One region of the Aeromonas jandaei genome, then DNA from elsewhere that is predicted to be linked to it. Evidence: riboswitches for the same ligand, from Rfam matches in the RefSeq annotation. Region 1 holds a riboswitch; each other region holds the start of a gene.
The links. A riboswitch is a leader RNA that binds a small molecule or an ion and turns the genes downstream of it on or off. The one in region 1 is predicted to bind cyclic di-GMP.
Positions count from the first base shown of each region.

Region 2: linked by a shared signal. The riboswitch ahead of lafK (lateral flagellar response regulator transcription factor LafK) and the one ahead of WE862_RS01435 (type 1 fimbrial protein) in region 1 are both predicted to bind cyclic di-GMP.
Region 3: linked by a shared signal. The riboswitch ahead of gbpA (N-acetylglucosamine-binding protein GbpA) and the one ahead of WE862_RS01435 (type 1 fimbrial protein) in region 1 are both predicted to bind cyclic di-GMP.
Region 4: linked by a shared signal. The riboswitch ahead of WE862_RS04355 (immunoglobulin-like domain-containing protein) and the one ahead of WE862_RS01435 (type 1 fimbrial protein) in region 1 are both predicted to bind cyclic di-GMP.

Region 1 is NZ_CP149571.1:282,689-290,005, forward strand. Features, by position in the region: gene WE862_RS01420 (fimbria/pilus outer membrane usher protein) at 1-232, opposite strand, end outside; gene WE862_RS01425 (hypothetical protein) at 300-689, opposite strand; gene WE862_RS01430 (fimbrial protein) at 789-1,331, opposite strand; cyclic di-GMP riboswitch class I at 2,375-2,461, shown strand; gene WE862_RS01435 (type 1 fimbrial protein) at 2,549-2,866, shown strand; partial or broken gene WE862_RS01440 (collagenase) at 3,212-5,960, shown strand; partial or broken gene WE862_RS01445 (SanA/YdcF family protein) at 6,137-6,919, shown strand; gene WE862_RS01450 (chemotaxis protein) at 7,025-7,317, opposite strand, start outside.
Region 2 is NZ_CP149571.1:455,369-462,685, forward strand. Features, by position in the region: gene fliFL (lateral flagellar M-ring protein FliFL) at 1-1,552, opposite strand, end outside; gene lfiE (lateral flagellar hook-basal body complex protein LfiE) at 1,570-1,896, opposite strand; gene lafK (lateral flagellar response regulator transcription factor LafK) at 1,908-3,170, opposite strand; cyclic di-GMP riboswitch class I at 3,420-3,507, opposite strand; gene lfhA (lateral flagellar biosynthesis protein LfhA) at 3,705-5,780, opposite strand; gene flhB (flagellar biosynthesis protein FlhB) at 5,784-6,920, opposite strand; gene lfiR (lateral flagellar biosynthetic protein LfiR) at 6,917-7,317, opposite strand, start outside.
Region 3 is NZ_CP149571.1:1,404,655-1,411,971, forward strand. Features, by position in the region: gene WE862_RS06825 (amino acid ABC transporter permease) at 1-653, shown strand, start outside; gene WE862_RS06830 (amino acid ABC transporter ATP-binding protein) at 650-1,411, shown strand; gene WE862_RS06835 (transporter substrate-binding domain-containing protein) at 1,408-2,244, shown strand; gene gbpA (N-acetylglucosamine-binding protein GbpA) at 2,396-3,826, opposite strand; cyclic di-GMP riboswitch class I at 3,892-3,977, opposite strand; gene WE862_RS06845 (methyl-accepting chemotaxis protein) at 4,242-5,924, opposite strand; gene WE862_RS06850 (M3 family metallopeptidase) at 6,213-7,317, shown strand, end outside.
Region 4 is NZ_CP149571.1:880,273-887,589, forward strand. Features, by position in the region: gene WE862_RS04350 (FG-GAP-like repeat-containing protein) at 1-222, opposite strand, end outside; gene WE862_RS04355 (immunoglobulin-like domain-containing protein) at 394-2,586, opposite strand; cyclic di-GMP riboswitch class I at 2,641-2,726, opposite strand; gene prlC (oligopeptidase A) at 3,151-5,193, shown strand; gene WE862_RS04365 (putative bifunctional diguanylate cyclase/phosphodiesterase) at 5,398-7,317, shown strand, end outside.

The DNA.
Region 1 (7,317 bases):
TGTTCTTGTTGACCTCGATCTCGAGGTAATAGTCGCCGGGCAGGATATAGCCTTCGTCGGCAAACTGGGAGAGGTCGATCTTGGTTCGCTCATCCAGATCGAGCGCATCAATATTAAACTCCGTTTCTGCCCATGCGTGATTTGCCACCGCCATCAGGCCTGGCACGCATAGCATAAAAGCCATTTTTGAATAATGTTTTTTTCTCACAGAGTCTGATGTTGAAACGCTCATATTTTCACTCTAGGAATTGCATAACGGTCTCACGTAATGAGGTATCTACACTAAGCAATTGGCTTGCTTACATATAATTGAGTTCCAACAACGTCGTACTGTCCGGAAAAAACAGTTGACTGCTGGTTAGCCCCAAATTGAATTCCAGATCACTGTTGACGATATCCGAAACAATAAAACGCTCGCCGGATACCTTGTGATATTGGCCGTTGTTGAGAATGCCCAGCTCATCGCTCATGGCACCGCGCACGGACATGGAAATAAAAGGCAGTAATGCCTCTGTCGCCCCTTCCACCTGACAGCCGCTGATTTTCAGCGTGCCAGGTTGCTGAGCCTGCAGCGGAATGCTGCGCAGCACCTCAAGCGTACAGCCCGATTCGGCCAATCCATCCGTGCGTTCATTGGCGTGGACTGATCCCGCCATCATCACCAGCTGCAGCACCATGGCCGTCATCATTGAAGTTTTCATGATCAAGGTTCGATGTGAGGAGACAGAATGTGTGAGGTTGTGGTGGCTCACACCACCACAACCCTTGTCACACGTTAAGGCACTCTATTACTCGTAGGAGAGAGTAAAGTTGGTCACTGCAGTGAAAGCGCCTGCTTTCAGCGGGTTGGTGTCTTGGCTTGCATAACCTTTCAGCACGGCGCTGAAGGGCAGCTCGTTATCACCGTTGACCAGGCCGAAGGCGGCAGTCGGGGCACCCAGAACAATCGGAGCACCGCCCGGAGCGGTCATCTTGATACCGGCACCAGCGGCGTCACCACCACCGATCACCAGCAGGGTGGAATCTACCGGGTCTTTGGCACCACTGAAGGTCACCTTGACGGCATCATCCTTGTCGGAGATTTCACAGTTCAGCAGCTTGATGCTGAACGGCTTGGAGCTGGACTCACCACCATTGGCCAGCTCTTTAGTGCTGATCTGACCCATTTCAACTACCTGGTCAACAGACTCAGGGGCTACAGAGCAAGGGGCGTTGATGATTTCACCGTTAAAGGTGACTTTACCTGAACCAGCGCCGCCAGCAGCAAAAGCGGAGCCGCACAGCAGCATGGAACCAACACCCATAGCAACCAGAATCTTATTAGCTTTCATTCGTTTATACCTACATTAACGTGTGTTGTACTGCATCACTCACATCATGCTGGAGTCACGATATTTAGTGATGCGGCGATATACTGCACAGCAACTGTTGGTGCTCGCCCCTCATTAAGCCGATGAGAGGTCATGCCAATAATAAACTGTGCCTTTTCAGGTTTATTTAAATAAGCAAAAGCAGCACACCGCATCAGGGCTAGTTCCCGCTACCCCTGAACCGCACAGCTACATGCATCCTTGTTTTCTGTGTAGAAAGCCGCATTCCGCTTTTGCTTGACGAGCAAATTAACGACTCGTTTGATGCACATCAAATACATTTTGATTTGTATAAATTTTTTTATAAACACAATGAAAACAAATAGTTATCACGACCACACAACATAATGAGATCTCATGAAATAAATAAAGTTCATATAAGAGACATCTATCTCAATATTGTCAGGCCATGAATTTAAAGAGGTTAACAAGCACACAACAAAAGCAAAACAAAAATAACTTCAAGTTATTTGGTAATAGTTATCACCAACCTTGCGAACCACCACCAAAGAGGTAATCAGGTAATCAGGTAATCAGGTAATCAGGTAATCAGGTAATCAGGTAATCAGGTAATCAGGTAATCAGGTAATCAGGTAATCAGGTAATCAGGTAATCAGGTAATCAGGTAATCAGGTAATCAGGTAATCAGGTAATCAGGTAATCAGGTAATCAGGTAATCAGGTAATCAGGTAATCAGGTAATCAGGTAATCAGGTAATCAGGTAATCAGGTAATCAGGTAATCAGGTAATCAGGTAATCAGGTAATCAGGTAATCAGGTAATCAGGTAATCTATCATTTTAGATATTCAGGGTATGGCAAGTTACTTTTATAAAATAAAACATATTAATACCTGTTACGAAAAATGAACCGAAGAATCTATTTTTTAGATGAATGGGAGTCATTTACTATGGTCATAGCACTCAATACAACCGATGTGTGACTGATATCCCAGACTTTTTTTAGGATGATTGATTTCACAAAGTGGGGTGTTATCATCTACACATAGAGTAAAGGGCAAACCGATCGAAAGGTCGGGACGCAAAGCCACCGGTCTAAGGGTTACCATGCCTAAGACAGCGGAGCCGCCATCTGAGAAGATTGATGTAGTTGTTTATGTGCATCTTCTTCATATTGCGTTGCCCTTTTCGTACCACCCAGTGACGAAAAGGACATTGAAATGAAAGCTCAACACACCCTCTCCCGCTTAGCTCGTAAATCCGCATTGTCAATCTGTTCTGCGTTGCTCGTTGGCACATCGCTGATGCCAATGGCAGCCTCTGCATACGATGGCACTATCACTTTCAGCGGAACGATCTATGAGACCCCATGCAATTTTTCTGACAGCAGCGTGACCTGCTATTCAGGCTCCAACCAGCAAAGCATGGCTTTGAATAAACTGTGGCAAAGTGGTCAAACCCATCTCCTCAGCAACACCATCAGCTATAAAGTTGCTGATAGTGGCAGCATGACCATTGTGACTGTCAGCTATCTCTGAGGGCCCTTCGCGGCATTAGAGGTATGTCGCTGGATTTGCGGCTAACAACGGGTCTGCCGCTCTCTAGAACCGGCCAACACCGGGATGAGAGAGCGGAGGTTCATTAAGTCAACAGACTTGGCCTCAAGAACCGGATGTGATGTTGCTCCCATTTTCGTGATTTCACTCCATACATGAAAATGTCTCATGTGAGCCTTTACTACTGCTGAAGCGCCATCATACCACCCGCCCGAAAAATAAAGCACATCTTATTGATTTTTATATTTTTTAAATCACCATTGATATTCTTTTGAATCCCTATAGATTGCCTGTCGGTTACAACGCAGACAATAACAAGGGATAAAAATGAATCGTTCAGGTTCCGGGTGGCTGCTATTGGCAGCACCTCTACTTTTTGCCTCCTCAACACAGGCCAACTACTCCCCCAGCGACTGGCAACAGTACCAGCTGACCGGGGAGTCGAGCCGGCAACTCGCCGCGCGCATCACCGAGATCACCTACGAGCTCAAGGCTCGCAGCACCAGCGCTCCCTATCAGCAGCTCAGGGTCTATCGCCGCTTTGACTGGCAGGGGAGCGACCTCGCGGCCCTCGCCGAGCAGCAGTGTGGCGAGCCCCAGCTCAGGGTAGAGTCCGGCTGGCAGATCCGCTTCGTCCGCTGTGAAGATCGGGTTCCGGCCGGCAAGCTGATCCCCGCCAGCAGCTATGACTTCGGCTATGGCATGAAACAGGGCCGCTGGGAGCAGCTGGCCGGCACGCCGACCGCCACCCGCCAGGATCGCCTGCCACTCCCCTCTGCGGTGATCCTGGGACAGAGCGAGCGCGAACTGGACCGCTGTGAACTCAACGCACAGGGGCGCTGCGCCGAGCCGGAGTGGCACTACCAGCCACAGGATTGGCAACAGCTGCATGTACTGGAAGAGAGCCCCAGCGAACGGGATGGCCGGCTGGAGCAGATCTTCTTCCGCCTGCAACCGAACCGCGGCTCTCAGGCAGCCGCTCAGGTGAGCGAGATCCACGTCTGGCGCCGTTATCAGTGGCAGCTCGATCAGCTCACGCCACAGCAGGAGTGCGACGAACCGCAGGAGCGCAAGGAGGGAACCAATACCATCCGCTATCGCATCTGCCGTCAGGTGATCCCGGCTGGCAGCAACGTCGCCGTAACCCTCAAGGACAGTGGTTACCAATACTCGATCGCCGGGGCCGAGTGGCAGCCGCTGCCGGAAACCGACGAGTGGCAGGAGAGCCGGGTACTCAACCGCCCCATCATCCTTGATAGCAAGGAGGAACAACTGGAGTGCCGCCGCGCCAACGGCCGCCCCTGCTCGGAGCCCGAGCAACCCGATACGGATCTGCTCGATGCCGACGCAGCCAAGCTGGTGGCCGATGTGAGCGGGCAGAACAGCCCAGCGTGGCAGCCGGACTATGGTCACGACGATGCCAAGCTGATGGCGGTGGTGCGCGGCATGCGTGCCCTGCTGGCGGCCAATCAGCCGACCCATCCGGCGATGGACAAGCTGCTCTACTATGTGCGCGCCCACAACTATCACGGCGGCATCAAGCAGGAGAGCGATCAGGTTGCCCGCGCACTGTCTGGCGTCATGATTGACCTGCTCAACCACCCCTTGCTGCTGGGCGCAGAACCGCAGGATCAGGCCGGAACCGTGCTGGAAGCGTGGAGCGTGGCCGCCCAAGGACAGCTGGGACAGGAAGCCTTCCGGCAAAGCGCTGCCCCCATGCTGGCCCAGCTCAATCAGGCGCTCGGCTATGCAGTGCAACATGCGGCACAGATCAATGGCCACAAGCCCTGGGCTGACGGGCTGTTCGAACTGCTCAATCTGGTCGATCAGAGCGCATCCTATGGCCAGCAGGCGGACTTCACCGCCACCATGCTGGCGCAGGAGACAGCCATCCGCCAGAGCCTGCGTATGCTCGGCATGAGTGAGCTGGCACTCTGGAAACAGCGTGACGGTTCACGGGATCTGTTTATCTTCAACAACATCCTCGATGCCCACAGCCGTCTCTATCAGATGATGCGCTACACCAGACCGGACGAGGCAAACAGCTATCGCCAGCAGCTCGACCGCGATGTCATCGCCATCATGCGCCAGCACGGGCTGGTTCCGGGAGGTAATCAGCCCGCAGCCCTGCTGGAAGAGGTCTCCCTCACCCTCTCCAGCTACTACCTCACCTACACGGATCGCACCAGCGAAGCCTGTGTCAGCGGCGAGTTTGCCGGGCTCTGCACCCCAATCCGCATGGAGGATATCCTGCCCTTCGAGCACACCTGTTCACCGACCCTGCGCCTGCGCGCCCAGGATCTTACCCAGGCTCAGGCCGAAGGGATCTGCCGCGAGCTGGGTGAGGAAGAGCAGCATTTCCACCAGCTGATGGAAACCGGCGAACAACCGGTGGCGGATGATCACAACGAGGCACTGGAGCTGGTGATCTTCAACTCCTCCGCCGACTGGAGTCGGTACGGCGGCGCCCTCTTTGGCGTCTCCACCGACAATGGCGGCATTTACATCGAGGGAGATCCGGCTCGCCCCGGCAATCAGGCCCGCTTCTTTGCCTATGAGGCCGAGTGGAAACGCCCCGCCTTCCAGGTGTGGAACCTGCGCCACGAGTATGTTCACTATCTCGACGGCCGCTTCAACCAGTACGGCAGCTTTGGCCACTATCCCCTCAATCGCACCACCTGGTGGGCCGAGGGGGTGGCGGAGTACATCGCCCATGGCCAGTGCTTTGCCAGAGGTCTGGACAATGTGAGCAACCGCCCCGCCAACCAGCGGCCGACTCTGGCATCCATCCTGCACCTTGATTACGACCAGGGAGGTGAGATGGTCTACTCCTGGTCCGTACACTGTGCACCGCTTCCTCAACGATACCGGTCGCAATGCCAGCTGGCTGGCGATGGCGCAGGCACTGCGCAATCCGGATCGGCAGCAGGCGCTGAGCGACTTCGAGGCGGAGCTCGACAAGCTGATCGCCAATGACAGCGCAGCCTATCAGGCGTGGCTGAGCCGGGATCTGCTGCCATGGTGGCAAGCCAACAAGGAGTCGGAAGCCTGCAAGGCCAATGACTCGGCTCACTGATCCGGGCCTGCAAACGTCGAGGGGCTGCCAGCGCAGCCCCTCTTTATATCCGTGATTTCCTGCGACAAGCCCTGCCCCAATGCGTCCCGCTACTGCTATCAAGCCTGACGCCAACAGCCGAGTTGTAATAGAATGCCGGAAGCCATTCCCAATTTCAGACCCAAACCGCATCGCGCATGAAGAAGTTTGCCAAGATCCTCCTCGCCTGCCTGCTGTCACTGCTGGCCCTGATTGCCTCGGTGCTGGCCTATAGCGAGTGGATCGTCTCGGATGCACGCCACTACACCTTCGACAAGGTGAGCGATGTGCCATACAACCGGGTTGCCGTGGTGCTGGGCACCTCCAAATACCTCTCGGGCGGTGGCCCCAACCACTACTTCAAATACCGCATCAAGGCGGCGGCCGAGCTCTACAACAATGCCAAGGTGGACTACATCCTGGTCTCCGGCGACAACGCTACCCTGCAGTACAACGAACCGCGCCAGATGCGGCGCGCCCTGATCAAGGCGGGGATCCCGGCCTCCGCCATCTACATGGATTTCGCCGGCTTTCGCACCCTCGACTCTGTGGTCAGAGCCAAAGAGGTGTTCGGTCAGGATCGCTTTACCGTGGTCTCCCAGGGCTTTCACAACGAGCGGGCCATCTTTATTGCCCGTCACTTTGGCATCGATGCGGTCGGCTTCAACGCCGATGATCCCAGCGCCTATCAGGGCATCCGCACCCGGATCCGCGAGGTGTTTGCCCGGGTGATGGGGCTGGTCGATCTCTACGTGCTGGACAAGGGGCCCAAGTTTCTCGGCGAACCCGTCCATATCGGTCTGCCGATCCCCTGCCTGTCGCTCAGCACCATCGGTACCCAGCAGCCCTGCATCAAGCCACCCAAGCCTGCCGAAGAGCCGGCCAAACAGGTTATCGAACTGCCGATTGCCCCCTCAGCAGCCAGTGCCAGCGTTGCCTCCTGAGGGTGACGCTCGATCAGGAAAAACCAGCCTGACCTTCGGATAACCAGTAAAAACAAAACGGCCACCCCATAAGGTGGCCGTTTTCTCTTGGCTAATCCGCTATCAGATATTGTTGGCGGGCGAAGGGAGCGCTATCCCCAGCAGCATGTGATCCATCATCCCCACCATCCGCCCAATCTCGGGTTTGGTGATGGTATCGTTCGCCCCCAGTTGCAGCGCCTTCTGGCGGTTGTCATCGCTCATCAGCGAAGAGAACATCACGATGGGCATCTCCTTGTAGGAGGGGGTCTCCCGCAACCGCTTGAGCAGGTGCATGCCGTCCATGCGCGGCATCTCCACATCCGTTATCACCGCATTGACGAAGCCGGAGACCGGCATCCTCTCCTCCTGGGCCA
Region 2 (7,317 bases), 170 kb from region 1:
GCGCCGTCAGGGCAACATCATCATCCCGCCGCATGGAGAGACCCACGGTCGGCTCCAGCTCATCATCCAGCTCGTCAGAGAGCGTATCTTCATCCGGCGCCTGCTGGGTGCGAACCAGATGCTTCACCAACGGGCGGATACCGAAGAAGACCAGCGTCAGGCCAAGCAGGCCACCCACCAGATAACGGAGCGAATCCTGCCAGTAAGGGGTCTCCCACCAGCTCGATTCGGGCGGAGCAATCGGCGCAGCGCCGGTGAAGTCGAACACTTGCAGGCTGATCTGATCTCCACGAGCCTCATCAAAGCCCACCGAGCGCTCGACCATCTGCCGGATCTGCGCCAGCTGCTCATCATTCCAGCCTCCTTTCGGGGCGCTCTGATGATTGAGCAGTACGGAGACGTTCATCTTCTCGAGCCGTCCCTGCTGATAGCGGGTGTGTACTATGGTGCGGCTGTTTTCGTACTGCTTGCTGACCTCCTGCCGCTCGGTGCGGGAGTCATTTTTCTGATTTTCCGTGGTGGCTGCCGCGGTCTGATTCTGGGTCGCCGGATCACTTTTGGGTGCCGTTTCGGGAGGACGATTGGACAGAGCGCCGGGGATACCCAGTGCCAGCGCATCGATGGTTTTGTCCGATTTGCTCGACTCCTTGGTCACCACCCCTTGTGGATCCAGCTGCTGCTGGGTCTCCTCCACCGCATTGAAGTTGACGTCTGCGGCGATCTGCACCCGGAAGTTGCCGGTGCCCAGCATGGGATAGAGCATGTCGCTGGCACGCTGACGAATGTACTGCTCCAGCTTGCGCACATACTCCATCTGCTGCACGCTCTGCTTGCCAAAACCGGCCTTGTCGCCGAGTTCGGCACTCAGCAGCTGGCCAGCCTGATCGACAATGGTGACCGCCCCCGGTTTCATGCCGGAGATACTGCCTGCCACCAGGTTGGCAATGGCCTCGACCTGGCCGGGCTCCATGGCCTGACCGGGCTGCAGATCGAGCATCACGGATGCACTTGGTTTCTCCTCGTCACGACCGACAAAGAGAGTGCGCTTGGGAATGGCGAGATGGACGCGGGCACTGCGCACCGCATCCAGCGAAATGATGGTGCGCGCCAGTTCGCCTTCCAGTGCATGGCGATAGCGGGCACCTTCCATAAACTCGCTGGTGCCGAGGCCGGTGACATTGTCCAGCCCCTCTAGACCCGCCGGCATGGCCGCTCTCACCCCTCTGGCCGCCAAGGCCATACGAACATGAGCCAGCTGATTCTCCGGCACCAGGATCTGGCCAGAACTCTTCTCAAGCCGGAACGGCACCTGCTCCTTCTCCAGCATCTCCATGATGTTGGCGGTATCGTAGAGCTCCTGCTTGCCGTACAGGGGGACGTAGTTTTTGCTGGACGTCCACAGAATGACGACGATTGTGCCGGCAACGATGGCAGCCAGCAGAGCAATGGTCAGGATCGATTTATTGTCACGGGAGAGGCTGCGCCAGTTGCGAAGGCCCTCCTGCACGCGTGTTCTGAAGGAATCCGAAGCCCCTTGCGGGGACGTTACCAGTTCAGTCATCACTTACCTCAGAGCGGCATGCGCATAATGTCGTCAAAACCGGTCATCAGCTTGTTGCGCACCTGCATCAGGGCTGAAAAGCTGAGACCCGCTTTCTGACTGGCCACCATGGCCCCGACCAGATCATCGCTCTGGCCGGCATCAACAGCCGTCATCATGGCTGAAGCCATGTTCTGCTGTTCGTTGACTCTGCCGACAACGTCGCGCATGGCGTCGCTGAATGACACATTCGAGAGATCATTGGATTCGATGGAAGGAGCCTGAGTGGCAACTCGTTGCATCTCCTGCATCTGCTGCAGGAGCGTTGCCTGTGATGACATCATTTCAATCTTCACGCCGTTATCCCTTAGTTTTGAAGCTGCTGCTCGATATCAATGCCCTGCTCACGCATCGCCGCCAGCTTGTATCTCAGAGCCCGGGTGGTCATCCCGAGCGCTTCTGCCGTGCGGGTACGATGGCCACGGAAGCGGCGCAAGGTCTCTAGTACAAATTGAAATTCTGCGTGCCGACGTGTCTCGCTCAACCCTTCCGGGGCGGAAAGGACTTCCGCCAATCCATGTTCGGGTTCCGCGACATAGCTGGGCAGCATCAAATCGACCGCTTGAATATGCAATCCGCGAGCCATGATTAATGAACGTTGAATGACGTTATCGAGCTCCCTGACGTTGCCCGGCCACTGATAAGCCAGCAGTTGCTTGCGGGCACTCTCGCTCAGGCGATACCCCTGCTGGGGCGCATAGCGTTCGATGAAATATTCAGCCAGCGGCAATATGTCGTCGGGACGCTCGCGCAGTGCTGGCCAGTTCATCGGCAACACATCGAGGCGATAGAAGAGGTCTTCCCTGAACTGGCCGGCTGCCACCAGGGTGCGCAGATCCTTGTTGCTGGCGGCGATGATCCGCACATCCAGCGCGATGGTCTGATGGCTACCGAGGCGCTCCACCTCACGCTCCTGCAAAACCCGCAACAACTTTGCCTGCAGTGACAGGGGCAACTCGGAGATTTCGTCGAGCATCAGGGTTCCGCCCTGCGCCTGCTCGAACTTGCCGGGCTGCGAACCCGTCGCGCCGGTGAAGGCCCCCTTGTTGTGGCCAAACAGAATGGATTCGAGCATGGACTCGGGAATGGCGGCGCAGTTGATGGCGACAAACGGCTTGTGAGCACGGCTGGACATCTCGTGGATGTAACGCGCCAGACGCTCCTTGCCCGTTCCCGACTCACCCCCGATAAGAATGGTGGCTGCCGTTTTGGCTGCCCGGCGAGCAAGCTGCAACACTTGCAGGCTCATGGTCGAGACGGCGATCAGGTCTGGAATGGCCTGCCGCAGACGCAGTGCCCCCTTCACCACATCCAGCATCTGCTGCCCCCCGAAGGGCTTGATGATGTAGTCAATGGCACCGGCTCGCATCGCTTCTGCCGCAAGATAGGCCTGACGCTCATTAACCAGGATCACGCAATCAATGCCGCTAAAATCATGCACCAATTGAGGACCTACTTCGGTCATGAGATCCATGTCGAGCAGGATTAAATCAACGGAACGGCTGCCGAGAATTAATTTCGACTTGCGAATAGAGTCACAGCGGGAAACAGCATATCCCTGTGCTGCCAATATTCCTTCAATATCGTTCCCATCGGCCATAGATGAGCTGATTAACAATAAATGGGGATCTTTCCCAAGACTGGCCGGTCTTGAGCTTTTTTTGATAGATACATCCGAAAGCATATGAACCCGAACCCGTGATTGTGGATAAAACAATCAACAGAACTGAAATGCCGAAATAAAAGACGCACAGGTACGCTGGCGCTTCTAACGAGCACCTAGATCAAACCAGTGTTATATCAAGGCGGTAACAATGGCCTTGGCAACCCCGCTATCATGAGCATTTCTGCTTTTAGACCGGAGGCTTTGCGTCCTGACTTTTCAGTTCAGTTTGCCTTTTTCATGCGACTGCCCGTATTTGGACAAGACAGCACCAAATTAGTGGTGACTGCTGAGTGACACATGTGAATTGTTATATTTGTTATTTATCTTTGACGACCGAATGCGTCAAAAACAGTCACATCATAACGGCTTACAATTACAATTCAAGTAGATAGGCGGAATATATTCTTCCCATTTGCCTATTAACATGGCAGCCCTGTTTCAGCCTAGCGTGCCAATAACCTCCACTCTCAACTCTTCCGGTATTTCATTATATGAGAGCACTTTGAGACCTTTTGCAAAAGATCGGGCATAACGCGCGATCAAGGGTCTAAGTTGCGGCATCACGACCAGTACCGGGGCATATCCTTGCTGCTGCAGCTGCTCTTTAACCAGCGGCATATTTTGCTGCAACTGTGCCAGCAGTTGCGGATCAACCGGAAAACTGTCCAGCTGGATTTTCCCCTGCTGCTGCGACTGGTTCATGGCCGCCAGCAAGGTCTGCTCAAGACGGTCATCGAGCGTGAAGGTGGCAAGCACATCACGGCTGCCAATCGCCTGTCTCACAATCTGGCGCTTCAAGGCGCAACGAACATCGGAAGCAAGCAGCACGGGATCCTTGGTCAGCTCGCTGGCATCGAGCAAGGTCGTCGCCACCGTGCGTATATCGGTCAGGCTGACCTGTTCCTTTAGCAATTGCCGAAAAACTCGCAACTGCTGCATCTGGGTCAGGGCCAGATTGAGCTCCTCCGCCAGACGGGGCGACTGAGCTGCAAGATGTTGCCCCAGCTTGCCCACCTCATCATGACCGAAGAGGGCATCAAGCTGCTCACGCAGCAGCTTGCTGGCGTGGGTCGCGATCACCGTTGCCGAATCCACCACCGAATAGCCAAGATTCAATGCCTTGGCCTTGTTCTCCGGTGAAATCCAGACTGCGCTCATGCCATATGCAGGATCCTGGGTCAGCTCCCCATCCAGCGAACCATAGGTCTCGCCGCTGCTGATGGCCATCAGACGCTGGCAATCAACATTGCCGGACGCCAGTGCCACACCGGAGAGCTTGATCCGGTACTGATCGGGTTGCAGCTGCAAATTGTCGCGAACCCGGATCTCGGGCAGCAGAAAACCGTACTGCTCCGATAGGGTTTTGCGAATACCGCGCACCCGGGCCAGCAGCTCGGCGCCTTTGTCAGCTTCCGCCAGCGGCACCAACCGATAACCCAGTTCGATGGCGACGGTATCGACCGGCGGCAGATCCTGCCATTCCAGCCCTTGTGGTTCCGGCTGGGCAATCTGGCGAGCCAGCTCCTGCGCGGCATCCAGATCCGGGGTATTGACCGCCCGCTTGCTCACGCTCCAGCCAGTCCAGGCCAGTACGGCGGCAAAGCTGAGGAAGGCCAGCATCGGCATGCCCGGCACCAGCCCCAGTACCAGCATGATGGCAGCGGCAGTGTAGATGACGCGGGGAGAAGCCAGGATCTGGTCACCCACCTGATCCGCCATCTCACCTTCATCGCTGACCCGGGTCACAATGATGGCGGCAGCAGTAGACATCAGCAGCGAGGGGATCTGGGCCACCAGACCGTCACCGATGGTCAGCAGGGCATAGCGCTGGAAGGCTTCGGCAACCGGCAGGGCATGCTGGAAAATACCGATGGCAAGGCCGCCGACCAGGTTGATGATGAGCACCAGCATGCCGGCAATCGCATCACCGCGCACAAACTTGGAGGCACCATCCATCGCCCCGTAGAAGTCAGCTTCACGGGCAATCTCGTCCCGTCTCGCCCGCGCCTGATGCTGATCCATTGTGCCGGCATTGAGGTCGGCATCGATGGCCATCTGCTTGCCCGGCATCGCATCCAGGGTAAAGCGGGCAGACACCTCGGAGATCCGCTCCCCACCCTTGGTGATCACCACAAAGTTGATGATCATCAGGATCACGAAGACCACCAGACCGACGACATAGTTGCCGCCGATCACCACCTCGCCAAACGCCTGAATCACCTTGCCCGCCGCTTCATGGCCCTCATGGCCATGCAGCAGCACCACGCGGGTCGAGGCCACGTTGAGCGACAGCCGCATCAGGGTTGCCACCAGCAACACCGTGGGGAAGACGGAGAAGTCGAGAGGGCGACGCGCCGATACGGAGACCAGCAGCACCAGTACCGCCAACACAATGTTGAAGGTAAAGAGGGCATCCAGCAGCCAGCCCGGCAGCGGCAATATCATCATGGCCAGAATGGCCAGCAGCATCATCGGGATCGCGGTATAGGATTGGGTCAATACACGCCAGTTCACAACTTACCTCTCAGGTTGACGTAATTCGGGCGGCACATGCAAAGGAGCAAGCGGGTTTGGCTTTCGCCCCTTGCCGGCCTGATACGCCCTCAACTGCAATACATGATTCAAGACATAAGCCACCGCGGTATAGAGACCCGCCGGTACTTCCTGATCTATCCGGGTGGAGTAGTAGATGGCACGGGTCAGCTCCGGCAGACTCATCACCATCTTGTCATGCTGTTTGGCCACCTGACGGATCCGCTCAGCCATGCCATCAACCCCCTTGGCAATCACGAACGGGGCATTGGCCCGCTGGGGATCATATTTGATGGCCACCGCATAGTGGGTCGGGTTGACGATGATCACATCCGCCTGCGGTACGCGTTGCTCGATACGGGCACGAGCCAGCATGGCCTGCACCTGACGGATCCGTGCCTTGATTTCCGGGCGACCTTCGCTGTTCTTGTGCTCATCCTTGACCTCCTGCTTGGTCATCCGCAACTGCTTGTTCAGCGACCAGCGCTGATAGGGCACATCCAGCACGGCGATCAACATCTGCACGCCACCAAGCAAGATGAATGCCTGAGAGAGGATCCGCAGCGCCTGCTCCATGGCGGCCTGGGGTGGCATCCGGTTCATCATCAGCAACGTGGGCCACTGATGCTGGAGCAGCAGTGCCAGCGTGGAGCCAATCAGCAGAATTTTCAGTACCGACTTCAGCAGCTCCATCAGGCTGTGGCTCGAGAACATCCGCTTGAGCCCCTTGAGTGGGTTCAGCTTCTCGGCACTGGGGAAGATCTTCTTCCAGGTCAGTACCATGCCCCCCGGCAACGAGCTGAGCAGGACCAGCATCAGAGCCAGAAAAGCAAACAGCGGCAGCAGCACCCACAACATGTTGAGCAAGGCTTCCGCCGTCCAGTGCACCATCATTTGCGGATCCCTGGCTCCTTGCCAGTCGAACCGTTGTGGCCGTTTCATCAACTCGGCGAAGAAGCGGCCAAAGCTGGGCACCATCCACTGCATGGCAAAGCCGCCGAGCAGCAACAGTCCCGCCGAACTGAGCTCCTTGGAGCGCGCGATCTGACCCTCTTCCCGTGCCTTGCGCAGTTTCTGGGAAGAGGCCTCTTCGGTTTTATCCTGGGCGCTGTTCTGGCTCATGAGGGGGTCAGGGCTCGCAGTTGTTCCAGCACGCGAGTCACCAGCTCAAGGTAACGGGAAGGGACTCCGCTAATTGAGATAGCCATGGTGAGCAGCCCGAGCAGCAGCGTCATGGGGAAACCGAGCGAGAAGATGTTCAGCGAAGGGGCCGTCCGATTCATGACGCCAAAGGTCAGGTTGACCATCAACATGGCAACCACGGCAGGCAGGGTGAGGATCAGTGCCGCGCCGATACACCAGCCGAACAGACCGACCACCCCTTTCATGTCGAGCAGGTCGAGGGAAGAACCGGGTGGCCAGCTGCGCAGGCTCTGCACCAGCACATCCAGCGTCACCAGATGGCCATTCAGGCCAAGAAACAGCAGTGAGCAGAAGACCAGCATCAACTGGCTGACGA
Region 3 (7,317 bases), 1.1 Mb from region 1:
CGATCTCTGAGCAGTTGACGCAGGCGCTGCCACTGCTGGTGGTGGGCGCGGGTCAGACCCTCGCCATCTCGCTGCTGGCCATCCTGTTTGCCACCCTCGGCGGTGTTGCTTACGGCGTGTTGGCACAACAGGGCGGTCGGTTGGTTCGGGGGCTGCTGCGGCTTTATCTCGAGCTGTTTCGGGTGGTGCCGGTGCTGGTGTGGCTCTATCTCTTTTTCTTCGGGTTGCCGATCTTTTTCGGCCTCGATATTCCGGCCTTCTGGTGCGCCGTGCTGGTACTCGCCCTCTGGGGCGCCAGCGAGGTGGGAGAGGTGGTGCGCGGTGGCCTCAACTCCCTCGCCCGTGGTCAGCAGGAGGCCGGGTTGGCGCTCGGGCTCTCGACCTGGCAGCTCTATCGCCACGTGTTGCTGCCGCAGGCGTTGCAGCGGCTGACGCCACCGACCATCAACATCTACACCCGCATCATCAAGACCAGTTCGCTGGCGGTGCTGATCGGGGTGGTGGAGGTGATCAAGGTGGGCCAGCAGATCATCGAGCGCACCTATGGCTCACTGCTTATTTACGGTCTGCTGTTTCTGTTCTTTTTTCTGGTCTGCTATCCGCTCTCGCTCGCCTCGCGCCGGCTGGAGCAACAATGGGGTAATGCGGTATGACACCTCTGCTTGAACTCGGTTCTGTCAGTAAACAGTTCGGCCCGAATCTGGTGCTGGATCGGATCAGCCTCAGCGTGCGCGCCGGGGAGGTGATCGTCATCCTGGGGCCGAGCGGCTGCGGCAAGAGCACCTTGTTGCGCACTCTCAACGGGCTCGAACCCATTCAGGGGGGCGAGATCCGCTTCGATGGTGTGTTGCTGGATGGTGCCACCGACTGGCAGCGGGTGCGCCAGCGGATCGGCATGGTGTTCCAGAGCTATCACCTCTTCCCCAACCTGACGGTGCTGGAAAACGTGCTGCTTGGCCCCCTGCAGGTGCAAAAGCGGGAGCGGGCAGAAGCGCTGCTGCAAGCCGAGCAGCTGCTGACCCGCATCGGCCTGTGGGAGCGGCGCCATGACTATCCGCGCCAGCTCTCCGGCGGCCAGCAGCAGCGCATCGCCATCGTGCGGGCGCTGTGCATGAACCCGCAGGTGATGCTGTTTGACGAGGTAACCGCCGCCCTCGACCCCGAGATGGTGCAGGAGGTGCTGGAGGTGATCCGCGATCTCGCCGGCAGCGGCATGACCCTGCTCATCGTCACCCACGAGCTGGCCTTCGCCCGGGCGGTGGCGGATCGCATCGTCTTCATGGATGGCGGCCACATTCTGGAGCAGGCCGCCCCCCACCAATTTTTCGACAATCCGAGGAGCCAGCGTGCGCGCCAGTTCCTCGCCAAGTTTTCTTATACAAATGTCATCAAACGAAAGGAGTCAGCATGAAAAAAATCACCTCGGTTCTGCTTAGTGCCTTATTGGGACTGGGTATCGCCAGCGGCGCTGCCCATGCGGCGGACGGTTCCCTCGACAAGATCAAGGCGCGGGACAAGCTCATCGTCGGCGTATTCACCGACAAGCCGCCGTTTGGCTACGTGGACGAGAAGGGGAACTACGTCGGTTTTGACACCGATCTCGGCCGCCGCTTCGCCAAGGATCTGCTGGGGGACGAGAACAAGATCGAGTTCGTGGCGGTGGAGCCAGCCAGCCGCATCCCCTTCCTGCAGAGCGACAAGGTGGATCTGATCCTCGCCAATATGACGGTGACGCCGGAGCGGCGCGAGGTGGTGGATTTCACCAACCCGAACCTGCGAGTGGCGGTACAGGTGCTGGTGCCGGAAGGGAGTCCGGCCAAGAAGCTCGATGATCTGGCCAGCAAGACCCTGATCGTGACCACCGGCACCACGGCCGACATCTGGCTGACCCGCAACCACCCGGAGTGGAAGGTACTCAAGTTCGAGAAGAACACCGAATCTTTGCAGGCGCTGGCGCAGGGCCGTGGCGATGCCTACGCCCAGGACAACCTGGTGCTGTTCAGCTGGGCCAAGGAGAATCCGGGCTATCGGGTATTGCCCGAAAAACTGGGCTCGGAAGATCCCATCGCCCCGGCGGTGAAGAAGGGCAATATCGAGCTGCGTGACTGGGTCAATGACCGTCTCGCCAAGCTGGGTGAGGAGAAGTACCTGCTGAAACTCTATGACCAGTATGTGCGTGACAAGCTGAGCCCTGATACCGATCCGAATGATGTGATCGTCGAAGGAGGAAAATGGCAGGGTTAATGGACAAACCCTGTTTTGAAGAGTGTGTTGAGTGTGTGAAGTAAGTGAAGAGTGAGGTCTTGGTTCCGTTGGTATGCAAACCGCAAGGTTTGATTTTTCCGGGCGTCCCCTGCTAGAGAGGACGCCCTTTTTTTATGTGGCCAAGCGTGGGTTAGTGCACTTCATCCCAGGCCATCTGCCAGTGGGAGCCGATGCCCGGCTCGTACTGGGTGGCTGTGGTGGTCCACTGCTGGCAGTAGCCGCTGTAGGGGAAGGGCTTGCACTGATAGACCTTGCCATTTTTCGGCTGCTGCACCTTGGTGCCGGCGGCATAGGATTTGAGCGAGTTCGGGAAGACGAAGTCGTATTCGCCGCTGCTCTGCTCCTTGAACATCAGATCCATGGTCTGCTGAATGGTCTCGCCGCCCGCTTTCGGGGTGGCCTTGATCACCAGCTGGTGGTGACCTGCCTTGAGCCCTTCCAGCGCCATGGTAAAGGTGTGGCTGCTGTCCTTGATGTCGGCACTGCTTTCACCCTTGGCGACGCCGCCGTGGTCATAGAGGGTGTTGGTGACGGCCAGATCGCCCTGTGCGGTGACGGTGAAATCGAGGGTTGCCTTGCCGTTGTCCAGCACATAGTCGCTGGCCAGACCGCTGACGCTGATGCTGTCCACTACCGGCGGCTGCAGCTGTTGCAGATCAATCTCGACTCGCTCCAGTTTGCTGTTTCGCTTCAGATAGACGGGGTTCATACCGTAGATCGGATTGAACTGGCCATCGGCTCCTTGCTGACCGGCGCGGATCAGGCTCTGCTCGGCGTTGATCTTGCTGGCGAGGGCGTGGGCCCAGCTGTTCTTCTGGCCCTGCTCGGCGGTGGTGATGGTCAGTACGGTCTGCAGCTCGGGGCGCTCGCCGTTGGCATCGAATACCCGGGTCATCGCCTTGTCACCCACTGCGAGGTCGATGGAGGGGTAGATGGTGCCTGCCTGGCTCCACTCCAGCGGCGGCTGGCTGCCATCTTTGAACTTGGCATCGATGATGTTGTAGAAACTGTTGCTGGTGTCGCCCACTTCCCACACGCCGAGGATCACCTGATAACCGGTGCGATCCGGCAGGACACAGTTGTGGGTCACCTGCTTGGGCGGCTGCACCATGTTGCCGTCGATGACGCAGAAGGGGGTCAGGTCGAACGAGGCGCGGGTGAGCGGCTGGTTGGGGTTCCAGTCCTGCTTGGTGAGGTAGTAGCGCCAGTTGCGGGTGACGTGGTTGGCAGTGAAGGTCCAGCTGATGGCGAAGGGGCCGGGCTGTACTTCACGCTTGGCCCAGCGGTCGCTGGTCTGGATGTTCAGCTCGCTCCAGCGCGGGCTGCCCGCCGAGGCGATTTGACCATCCTGCGGGCCGGTTTGCGGGAAGCCTGATGGGCCCTCCACGCTCTGGGGCTCCCACTGCACGCCGCCACACTGGCTGTTGCCACCGGTTTTGCACAGGTAGTTGCGGCTCTCGGGCTGGCTGATGTAGCCGTGGGCCAGGGCGCTGCCGCTGGCCAGCAGGGCCAGCAGGGCCAGCATCGCCGCGATGTGATTGAGTTGGATTTTTGCTGCCATACATTCCTCTGTTCGATAGATGTGGGCAGTCAGTTGGCCGGGGAGATCCCCGATGCACACTTGCGTGTGGCAACCCCGCTATCCTGGACAAAACGTCTGTAGACCGGAGGCTTTGCGTCCCGACCTTTCGGTCAGTTTGCCAAATGACTAGATGGTTAGTGATGGGCCAAATGTTCGGCCATCACCATTGTGCACCGCATTGATTAATTATTTGAAGTTAAATGTTTAAATGCACCGTTCAACGGCACATGGATCATTCTAACTGACTGTTTTTAAATTGTTCTCTAATTTGTGAATGGCGTCGAATACCGTTGAATATGCCGATAAGGTGCATGCTGATTGCGTGTTGTCGGCGTAAAAAAACCTGCCAGCTGGGCTGGCAGGTCGGGTGACAAGGCGACACGGGTTGACGCCATCAATGACGGGCGCGCTGCTCTCCGGAGGGGGGAGATACGGGAGCCATCATTGGCGCAGTGGAGGACTCCTTGCCCAGTTTGAACACAGCAAGCCGCTCATCCAGGCTGCGGGATAGACCGGCCAGCAGTTCGCTCTCCTGCGCCAGTTGCGAGGCGGACTGGGACATCTCCAGCGCCGAGTCGTTGATGCCGCTGACGTTGCGGTTCATATCCTCGGCCACCATGCTCTGCTGCTCGGCGGCGGTGGCGATCTGGGTCGCCATGTCGCTCACATGCTGGATGTGGTTGACGATCAGGGTGAGATCCTGGCCCGCTTGCTGGGATTGATCGACGCTGCTCTCCGCCAGCTTGCGGCTGGCATCCATAGCATTGGCTGCACTGACGGCCCGTTGTTGCAGCTGGGCAATGGTGCTCTGGATCTCTTCGGTGGACTGGCGAGTGCGGCTGGCCAGTTGGCGCACCTCGTCGGCCACCACGGCAAAGCCACGGCCCTGCTCGCCGGCTCGGGCTGCCTCGATGGCGGCGTTGAGGGCCAGCAGGTTGGTCTGATCAGAGATGGCACTGATGACCGCCGTCACCTCGCCGATCTGCATGACCCCCTCTTTGAGCTGATTGACCTGTTGGGTCGCCTGTTCCACTTCGCTGGCGAGCGCCTTGATGCCGTTCACGCTGGCGTGCACATCCCGGTTGCCGAGGCCAGCCTCGCCGGTCGCCTCCTGGGTATCGCGCGCCGTGTTCTCGGCATGGCCCGCTACGTCAGAGATGGTGGTACTCATCTCGTTCATGGCGGTAGCGAGCTGGGCCAGCTGATCCCGCTGATTGGTGACCGCCTGATTGGTCTGCTCGGCGGAGGCGGCGATGCGCAGGGCGGCATCGGCCACGTTGCGGGCCCCCTGACTTGCCTCCAGCAGCGCGTGGCGGATGGCATCGAGACTCTGGTTGGTGCAGCTTGCCACCATGCCCAGCTCATCCTTGCCCTGCACCGGAATAGTGACCACCAGATCGCCCCTGGCGACCCGCTGCATGGCGTGGTTGATCTGGTTGAGCGGGGAGACGATGGAGTGGGTGATGCGCCAGCCCAGCAGCCCCATCAGCACAATGACGATGGCGGTGGCGCTGCCCATCTTCATGTATTGGGCCCAGATGGTCTGGTGGATGTCCTGCAGCAGCATACCGGTGCCGAGGATCCAGCCCCAGGGTTGATAGCCAGAGACCATGGAGAGCTTGTCAGCGGTTTCCCCAGACGGGCCGGTCCAGATGTATTGCAGGGTTCCCTGCTTGCCGCCACGGGCGATGTCGACCATCTGGAACCAGAACTGCCCTGCGGTGGCACCCGAACCCTCTCCCATGGTCTGGCCGACCAGTTCGGGCCGGATGGGATGTACCAGCATCTTGCGGCTCTCGTCGATGACGAACAAATAGTTGTTGCCATCAAAGCGCATGTTGGTCAGCAGCTTGCGCGCTTCCTGCTGCGCCTGCTCTGCCGGCAGGGTGCTGGCCAGAAACTGGATCTGGCTCATGGCCTGTCCCAGCACGGCATTGAGTCGCGCTTCCCGTTCACTCATCAGATTGCGCTGGAGTGCGTTGGCGGAGATGAGCAGCAGTGACACGAAACCGACAAACGCAACCGTGAGCAGCAAGATCAATTTGCGGCTCACGGTGATATCACCGAGCTTGAACATGACTAACCCCTCGTTATCCCGTTGATGTTATGGTGGCTCGATACAGCGGTAGCCTCTATCTCTCTTGCTGAACGTCTAATTTAACAATTCATTTACTTTCAGTGGCTTGGCGAGCCTGTTTAAATGAGCGTTTTAACATCAGTATAGTCAGCAGAGGTTACAGCCCGCTTTCGGGTAGCATGTTGAAAAGGGTTTCTTCGCACGATTTGCCGAAAAATGTGAATAGCTTGGCATTTCACCAACCAGAATAGGGGCCATCCGGAGCGCTCCTGCGACAAGAGGGAATTTATGAGTTCGATTGCCAGAGAGTATTTTGACCAGCTCAATCGCGACTATCTGCAGGTTCACAGACGCAAGGAGGATCTGTTCTGGGCCACCTATATGGGCACCAGCGACGATCAGGCCGGGTTTACCGCAGCCGAGCAGGCCTACAAGGCCTTTTGCGCCAATCCGGAGCGGTTGCCGGAACTGCGCAAGATGCACGCCCTCGCCGAAGATGAAGAGTTAAAACGGGGTCTGGCGGGCTGGATCGCCTTCTTCGAGTGCAACGTCATCGAGGATCCCGTTGCCGCCACCCTGATGGACCAGCTGGTGGCTGCTGAGGCGGATCTGTTTGCCCGCCGCAAAGGGCTGAAACTGACCCTGCTGGATGAGCAGGGCCAGCAGGTGGCTGGCAGCCTGCCCGCCGCCAGCACCTCCCTTGCCGCCAGCCCGAACGAGGCGGTGCGCCAAAGCGCCATCGCCATGTTCCACACCCTGGAGCAGTGGGTGGTCGACAACGGCTTCCTCGAGGTGGTGGCGCTGCGCAACCGCTTTGCCCGCGCCATGGGCTATCGCGACTACTTCGCCTACAAGGTGCGCAAGAACGAGCAGATGAGCCCAGATCAGCTGTTCGCCATCCTCGATGACTTCATCGCCCGCACCGACGCCCGGTTGCAGCAAAGTCTGGTCGAACTGACAGCGGCCAAAGGGGAGGCGGCCCTGTTGCCCCACAACCTGCGTTACTTCGTCAGTGGCGACGTGACCCGCCAGCTCGACCCCTATGTGCCCTTCTCGCGGGCGCTGCGGGACTGGGTCGAGAGCTTCCGTCGTCTCGGCATCCAGTATCGCGGGGCTACCCTGACCCTGGACTTGCTGACCCGGGAGGGGAAATACGAGAACGGCTTCTGTCATGGCCCGGTACCGAGCTTCTTCCAGCAGGGTGAGTGGATACCAGCGGTGGTCAACTTCACCAGCCTGGCCGCTCCGGTGCAGGTGGGCAGCGGTTGGAGTGGCCTCAATACCCTGTTCCACGAGGGAGGCCACGCCGCGCACTTTGCCAATGTTACCGGCAATGCGCCCTGCTTCTCCCAGGAGTTCCCGCCCACCTCTATGGCTTATGCCGAGACCCAGT
Region 4 (7,317 bases), 600 kb from region 1:
AGTTTGCGGCGAATAGCTTTTAATGAAGACCGGATCTTTTTCAACGTCGTAGACGTTTAAAAGAATGTCACCAGTGGAGGAGGGTTGGTTATTGGCAACAGTGTATTGGTTTTCTTTATCCCAGATATGTGGTGCTTCATTTGGTATGGGGGCCAGAAGTGGCTGTGCAATACCAATATGAGGCAAACAGGTTAACAAACCCAATAATTTTATTTTATTCATCCGATATATCCTTGGCGTAATATGTCCTGATGGGGTTAACAACGCTAAGCCATCTGATATAAATCAGTAGCTTTTATTTTTATAAGTATCATCTGCGTATGATGAACAGATTATCTTGTTATTTTATGCAGGGGAGAGGCACGCCTCCCCCCGCTTATATCATCTGTAAAATCAGATTTTAATCCAGGCATCGCTCCAGGCACTGCCGGTACCCGGCGCATAGTGGCTGGTCGAGCCGCCACACCAGCCGCTGTAGGGCCAGGGTTTGCACTCGTAGTTGCCACCGGCATTGCTGACCCGATCACCGGCCTGATAGCTGGTGTTGGGGGCGTAGGCCGGGTAGTCACCCTCGCCACCGCCGCTGCTCTGCTCGGTCAGCGCAACCGGGAAGCGCTGTACCACCGGTTGCTGGCTATCTGCCAGACCGTTGATCACCACTTCGTAGCTGCCATCGGTCACATTGCTGCCCTGCAAAACCAGTGCGCTGGTGCCGTTCACCAGGCTGGTGGTGTTGCCATAGCTGCGACCGTTCTGCTCCAGCGTGGCAGAGATCTGTACCGGGTTGGCGGTGGTGACATTGAAGCGGATGGAGACCTGACCGTTGACTATGGTGTAGTCGGAACCCATGGCGCTGACAGTGAAGTCGCTGCTGCCGATCACCGGCGGCTTCTCGCCACCATCGCAGTCGCTGTCTCCCTGCAGACGCCAGACGCCCCACTCACCGGTCGTACCCGGCTCGTCGTTCTGGGTGCACCACTCGGCGCGCCAGCTCTTGCCGTTATGGCTGACGATGTCGCCGCCGACGTAGGTCTTTTTGGCATCCCAGCTGTTCTGACAGATGGCGCCCTGCTCCCTGACGGTCACGTTGCGCTGCTGGGTGACACGCTGGCCTGCGCTATCGCTCACCAGATAGGTGAGGGTGTAGCGGCCGACCTTGCTGCTGTCGACGTTGCCGCTGACCTGAATGTTGGCGGTCAGATCGCCATCTTCCTCATCGTGGGCGCTGACGCCGGTCATGACGTTGAACGGCGTGCCGAGCTCGATAGTGGTGTCCGCAATACCGGTAAAGACCGGCTTCATGCTGTAGACCTCGACGGTGCGAACCTGCTCGGTAGTCTGGTTGTCGCTGTCGCTCACCTTGTAGGTGAGGGGATAGAGACCGATGCGCTGGGTATCGACGCTCCCTTCTACCTGGATCTGGCCGGTCAGATCGCCATCTTCCTTGTCATTGGCGCTGACGCCGGCCAGCGGGTCAAAGCGGGTGCCGTGCTTGACGCGGGCATCGCTCAGGCCGCTGAACACCGGCTTGCCGTTCTCGTCCGGCGGGGTGATGTTCTGATCGTGGATGAAGGGGCCGTAGCTCTTGATGAAGGCTTCGTTGTAGGCCTGACCGGCCGCGTTACGACCCATGTCCCAGTTGATGGACCAGGTCATCACGCCGCGCAGGGGCTGACCCTGGCTCTTCAGCTTGTTGAAAGCATCGAACAGATCCTGCGGATTCTTGACGTAACCGGTGGCGGCCGCATCGATATTGGTCGGAATGCCGAATACCAGCTTGTCGTGGGGGATCTTGTAGTAGCCGCGGCTGCCGTTGATCAGCGAGTCCGCCATGTAGTAGATGAACTCTTCTTTCAGGGCATCGTTGTTCTGGGCGATCCAGCCTACCCCGTCGATCCAGATGCCGTCGCCACCCTGGTTGTAGAACTGGGGATTGATCCAGTCGTAGTAGCCTTCCAGCGCCCGCAGATAGGGGGTATAGAGACCGCTGGCGGTCAGGTAGGGGAACTCGGGCGCCATGGTGATGAGGAAGTTTTTCCCCTGTGCGCGGTAGTGATCCTTGACCAGCCGCAGGGCTGCCGGGATCACGGTCTGGTTGTTGGCGGCAGTGATGGCGGACTGCTCCAGATCGATGTCCAGACCGTCGAAGCCATAGGTCTCCACCAGACGGATGATCTCGTCGGCGAAGGCCTGCTCCTGACCGGTACGCAGCTCGATATGGGCATCGGCACCGCCCAGCGCCAGCAGCACGGAGCGGCCCTGGCTGTTCAGCAGGGCAATCTGCTCGATAAACTGGCTCTCGCTCATGCCGGTGGCCGGGTCGAGCTTGAAGGTGGGGATGGGATCGCTGCCGTACACCTTCATGAAGGAGACATCGACCACGTTGTATTGCGGATTGACCTGGTCGAGCTTGACGCAGGGGGCGGTACCGCCCTGATAGCCAGAGCCACCGCACCAGTTGTGCCAGTAACCCACCACGACACCGGACTGGGGATTGACCATGGCCTGGCCGGCCGAGGCGGCCTGCGCCATGGGGGCGCCCATGCCGAGCAGACAGCCCAGCAGGGATAACTTCAATTTGTTCATCTTGATATCTCCATACAGTACAAACGGAGCGTCCAGCTATGGCCGAACGCTCCCGGGGGCAGCCCCGCTGTCATAGGAAATCTCCCTTAGACCGGTGGCTTTGCGTCGTGCCCTTTCGGGTCACTTTGCCTTTTTCACCCGTTCTCCGTGCGGCACAGAGAATCAAGTGACCTGAGTAACAGGCTGCTTATGATATGCACTTAAAAACAAATTAATCAATGTATGTGTATGATTTGTTTTGGTTATTAACTTGTTGGTTAGTTATTTTCCAAGCATGGAAAGAGCCGGTGATAGGCCGCTGTGACCTACTCATTTGTCGATTGGATTTGGTCTGCCGCCTTGCGCTTCGAGAGTTGAAAAAGCCGCAAAAAGAGCAAAAAAGTACCGATTATTCATGCTGTTGCCATCCAGTATCTGGCAGAGAGGTGTTTGAGCTCACAAAGAGGGGAAAACAGTGCTGACAGGCGGATTGAAGCTTGATTATTGCGTGACTTGGCCACATGTTAGAGAACCATGAAGAGCTGCTAAAGCGGTCTGTTCAAGACCAAACAAGAGGTAACCGGGATGAATAACCCTTTGCTGTCAATGGATTCGCTGCCACCTTTCAGCCAGATCCAGCCTGATCATGTACAGCCCGCCGTGACGCAGGCCATCGCCGATTGCAAACAGAAGATCAAGGATGTGCTGGCGCACACCGAGCCCCACACCTGGGACAGCCTGATCGCCCCGCTGGAAGAGGTCAACGACCGTCTGGCGCGGATCTGGTCACCGGTCAGCCACCTCAACTCCGTGCTCAACAGCGAACCACTGCGCGCGGCCCACGATGCCTGTCTGCCGCTGCTCTCCGAATTCCAGACCTATGTCGGTCAACATGAAGGGCTCTATCAAGCCTATCTGGCGCTCTCCGAGAGCGATGATTTCCCGCGGCTTGGCGGCGCCCAGCGCAAGGAGATCCAGAACACCCTGCGCGATTTCCGTCTCTCCGGTATCGGTCTGCCCGCCGAGGCGCAGCAGCGCTACGGCGAAATTCAGGCCCGCCTCTCCGAGCTGGCTTCCCGCTTCAGCAACAACGTGCTGGATGCGACCCAAGGCTGGCACAAGCTGGTGGCCGATGAAGCCGAGCTGGCCGGTCTGCCGGAGAGCGTGCTGGCGGCGGCTCGTCAGATGGCCGAGTTCAAGGGTAAAGAGGGCTGGCTGTTCACGCTGGATATTCCCTCCTACCTGCCGGTGATGATGTATGCCGACAACCGCGAACTGCGCGCCGAGATGTATGAGGCCTTCACCACGCGCGCCTCCGATCAGGGGCCCAATGCTGGCAAGTGGGACAACTCCGCCATCATGACCGAGCTGCTCACCCTGCGCAGCGAGCTCGCCAGGTTGCTGGGCTTTGCCAACTATGCCGAGCTGTCGCTGGCGACCAAGATGGCCGACAAGACCAGTCAGGTGGTGGATTTCCTCACCGATCTGGCGGCCAAATCCCTGCCGCAAGGCAAAGCCGAGCTGGAAGAGATCCGCGCCTTCGCCGCCGAACAACATGGCCAGAGCGAGCTGGCGGCTTGGGATATTGCCTACTACGCCGAGAAGCTCAAGCAGCACAAATTCTCCATCTCCGACGAGCAACTGCGCCCCTACTTCCCCGCCAACAAGGTGGTGAAAGGGTTGTTCGAAGTGGTCAAGCGGGTGTTCGGCATGAAGGTGCGCGAGCGCCTCGGCATCGACACCTGGCATCCGGATGTGCGCTTCTACGACATCTTCGATAGCGAGGATGAGCTGCGCGGCAGCTTCTATCTCGACCTCTATGCTCGCGAGCACAAGCGGGGCGGTGCCTGGATGGATGTCTGCCTGGGTCGTCGCTACCGTCAGGATGGGTCGCTGCAAAAGCCGGTCGCCTACCTGACCTGCAACTTCAACGGCCCGGTGGATGGCAAGCCTGCGCTCTTTACCCATGACGAAGTGGTCACTCTGTTCCACGAATTCGGTCACGGCATTCACCATATGCTGACCCGGATCGACGTGGCTGGCGTGGCCGGTATCAACGGCGTGGCCTGGGATGCGGTGGAGCTGCCTAGCCAGTTCCTCGAGAACTGGTGCTGGGAGTCGGAGGCGCTGGCCTTTATCTCCGGCCATTACGAGACCGGCGAGCCGCTGCCTGCCGATCTGCTGGAGAAGATGCTGACTGCCCGCAACTTCCAGGCCGCCATGCAGATGCTGCGTCAGCTGGAGTTCGCTCTGTTCGACTTCCGCCTCCATCAGGAGTTTGACCCGGCCAAACCGGATCAGATCCCGGCGCTGCTGGGAGAGGTGCGCAGCCAGGTGGCGGTGATGACGCCGCCTGCGTTCAATCGCTTCCAACACAGCTTCTCCCACATCTTTGCCGGCGGTTATGCGGCGGGCTACTACAGCTACAAGTGGGCGGAAGTGCTCTCTGCCGATGCCTTCTCCCGTTTCGAGGAGGAGGGGATCTTCAACCCGGCGACCGGCCAATCCTTCCTGCAGAACATTCTGGAGAAAGGGGGCTCGAAGGAGCCGATGGAGCTGTTCCGTGCTTTCCGTGGCCGGGAGCCAAAGGTCGATGCGCTGCTGCGCCATAGCGGGATTGCGGCATAACCTTTATCCCCGCCGTAGCGGTGAGCTTCAAGCAGATACGCTTTTGCGGCATAGTGGGATCAAGGCGTGATTTTTGCCATAAAAAGGGACCTTTTGGTCCTTTTTTCATGCCTTTTTAATATCTTGCTGAATGCATGTTTGCACTGCCCGCGCCTCTTAAGTAGAGTCGTGTTCTACATCTTCAAGGAGAGAAAGCCCCTTGCCATGAGGCGAGCACTCGATTCCGTCTATCAAATCATCTCCAGTCTGGCTCATTCGAGTGGTCAGGGATATTTCGATACCTTTGTGAGTGAAATCGCCGCGGTTGTGATGGCTGATGTCGTCCTGATCGCAACATGGGAACCAAACGCTGCCCAGTTCAGGGCGCAGGCCGCTTATCCCTCCTGTCTTGAACCCGAATCCCTGCAACTGCCGCTAACCGGCTCGCCCGATGCCATCACCTGGCATGAGGGAGAAGCCTGGTTCAGCGACCGTCTGCTCCAGCTCTTCCCCTATGTGCCCCTTGCGCAGGAGTGGCAGCCACAGGCCTATGCCGGCATTGTGCTCAAGAATGCCGATGGCGAGCCCATCGGTATCTGCAGCCTGCTCTATCGCCAGCCGCAGGCCAACATGGGCAAGGTGATGGGGTTGCTCAAGCTGCTGGGGCCGCTGGCTGGCCGCGAGCTGGCCCTCCTGCTGCAGCGCGCGCAGCAGCCGCTGCCCGATTCGCCCCATATGCTGCAGAGCATGCTCTCCCATGCGCCGGTCGGGATCGGCAAGCTGGATCTTGCCGGGCGAATCCTGTGGGCCAACCCGGCCATCGAAAAGATGCTGGGATACCCGCTCGACGAGCTGCTCCATCGCACCATCTCCGACATCAACCATCCCGAAGACTGGATGCGCAGCGCCGAATACTACGAGCAGCTCTATCGTGGCGAGCGCAGCAGCTTCACTCAGGAGAAGCGCTACTTCTGTAAGGGCGGGGAAGTGCTGTGGGGGCGGGTGACGGTAACCCTTATTCGCGATGCGCTACAGCAGCCGGATTATCTGATGGTGCTGCTGGAGAATATCGATCCCCTCAAGCGCCACGCCGAGCAGCTCAAGCTCTCCCACCGGGTCTATGACAACCTCTCCGAGGCGATCCTGGTGTGTGATGACGACAGCCGCATCATCTCGGTCAACCCGGCGTTCGAGCAGATCACCGGCTACAGCAGCGAGGAGGTGTGTGGCCAGCGCCCCAGCATCCTCAAGTCCGGCCTGCACGATCAGACCTTCTATGCCGACATGTACCACGCGCTGGAGCGGGTGGGGGTATGGCGCGGCGAGGTGTGGAACAAGCGCAAGAACGGCAAGCTCTACCCGCAGCAGCTGATGATCAGCACCCTGCGCGAAGGGGGCAAGATTCAGCAATATATCGCCATTTTCAGCGATCTTTCCCAGACCAAGCTCGCCGAACAGAAGATCGCGGCACAGGCCAACTATGACAACCTGACCAGCCTGCCCAACCGCTGGCTGTTTGGCCGCTGTCTCGGTCGTTTCTGCGAGCGGGGCGAACGCTTCGCCCTGATGGTGCTCGACCTCAACAACTTCAAGGCGGTCAACAACAGCATGGATCACCATGCCGGTGACGCCCTGCTGCGGGAGGTGTCGGATCGGCTGGTGAGCCGGGTGCGCACCGAGGATCTGGTGGCCCGCATCGGTGGTGACGAGTTTGCCTTTCTGGTGCCGGGCATAGTGACCCGCCGTCAGGCAGAGGTGTTTGCCAAGCAGGTGATCGGCAGCTTTGCCCGCCCCTTCATGCTGGCCAACCAGCACCTCTACGTGACGGCGACGGTGGGGATGACCCTCTGCCCCATCGATGGCAGCGAGAGCGACGAGCTGCTGCGCAACGCCGAGCAGGCGCTGTTTGCTGCCAAACGGCAGGGACGGCTGATCGGCACCTACTGCTCCTCCATGCGCGAAGAGGTGCGCCAGCGTCACCAGATGCAGCAGGATCTGGCGGAGGCGATCAAGCAGGAGCAGCTGACCATGGCCTACCAGCCCATCTGGGACAACCGCAGCGGGAGGGTGGCCAAGCTGGAGGCGCTGGTTCGCTGGTATCATCCCCAGTGGGGACAGGTTTCACCGGCCGAGTTCATTCCACTG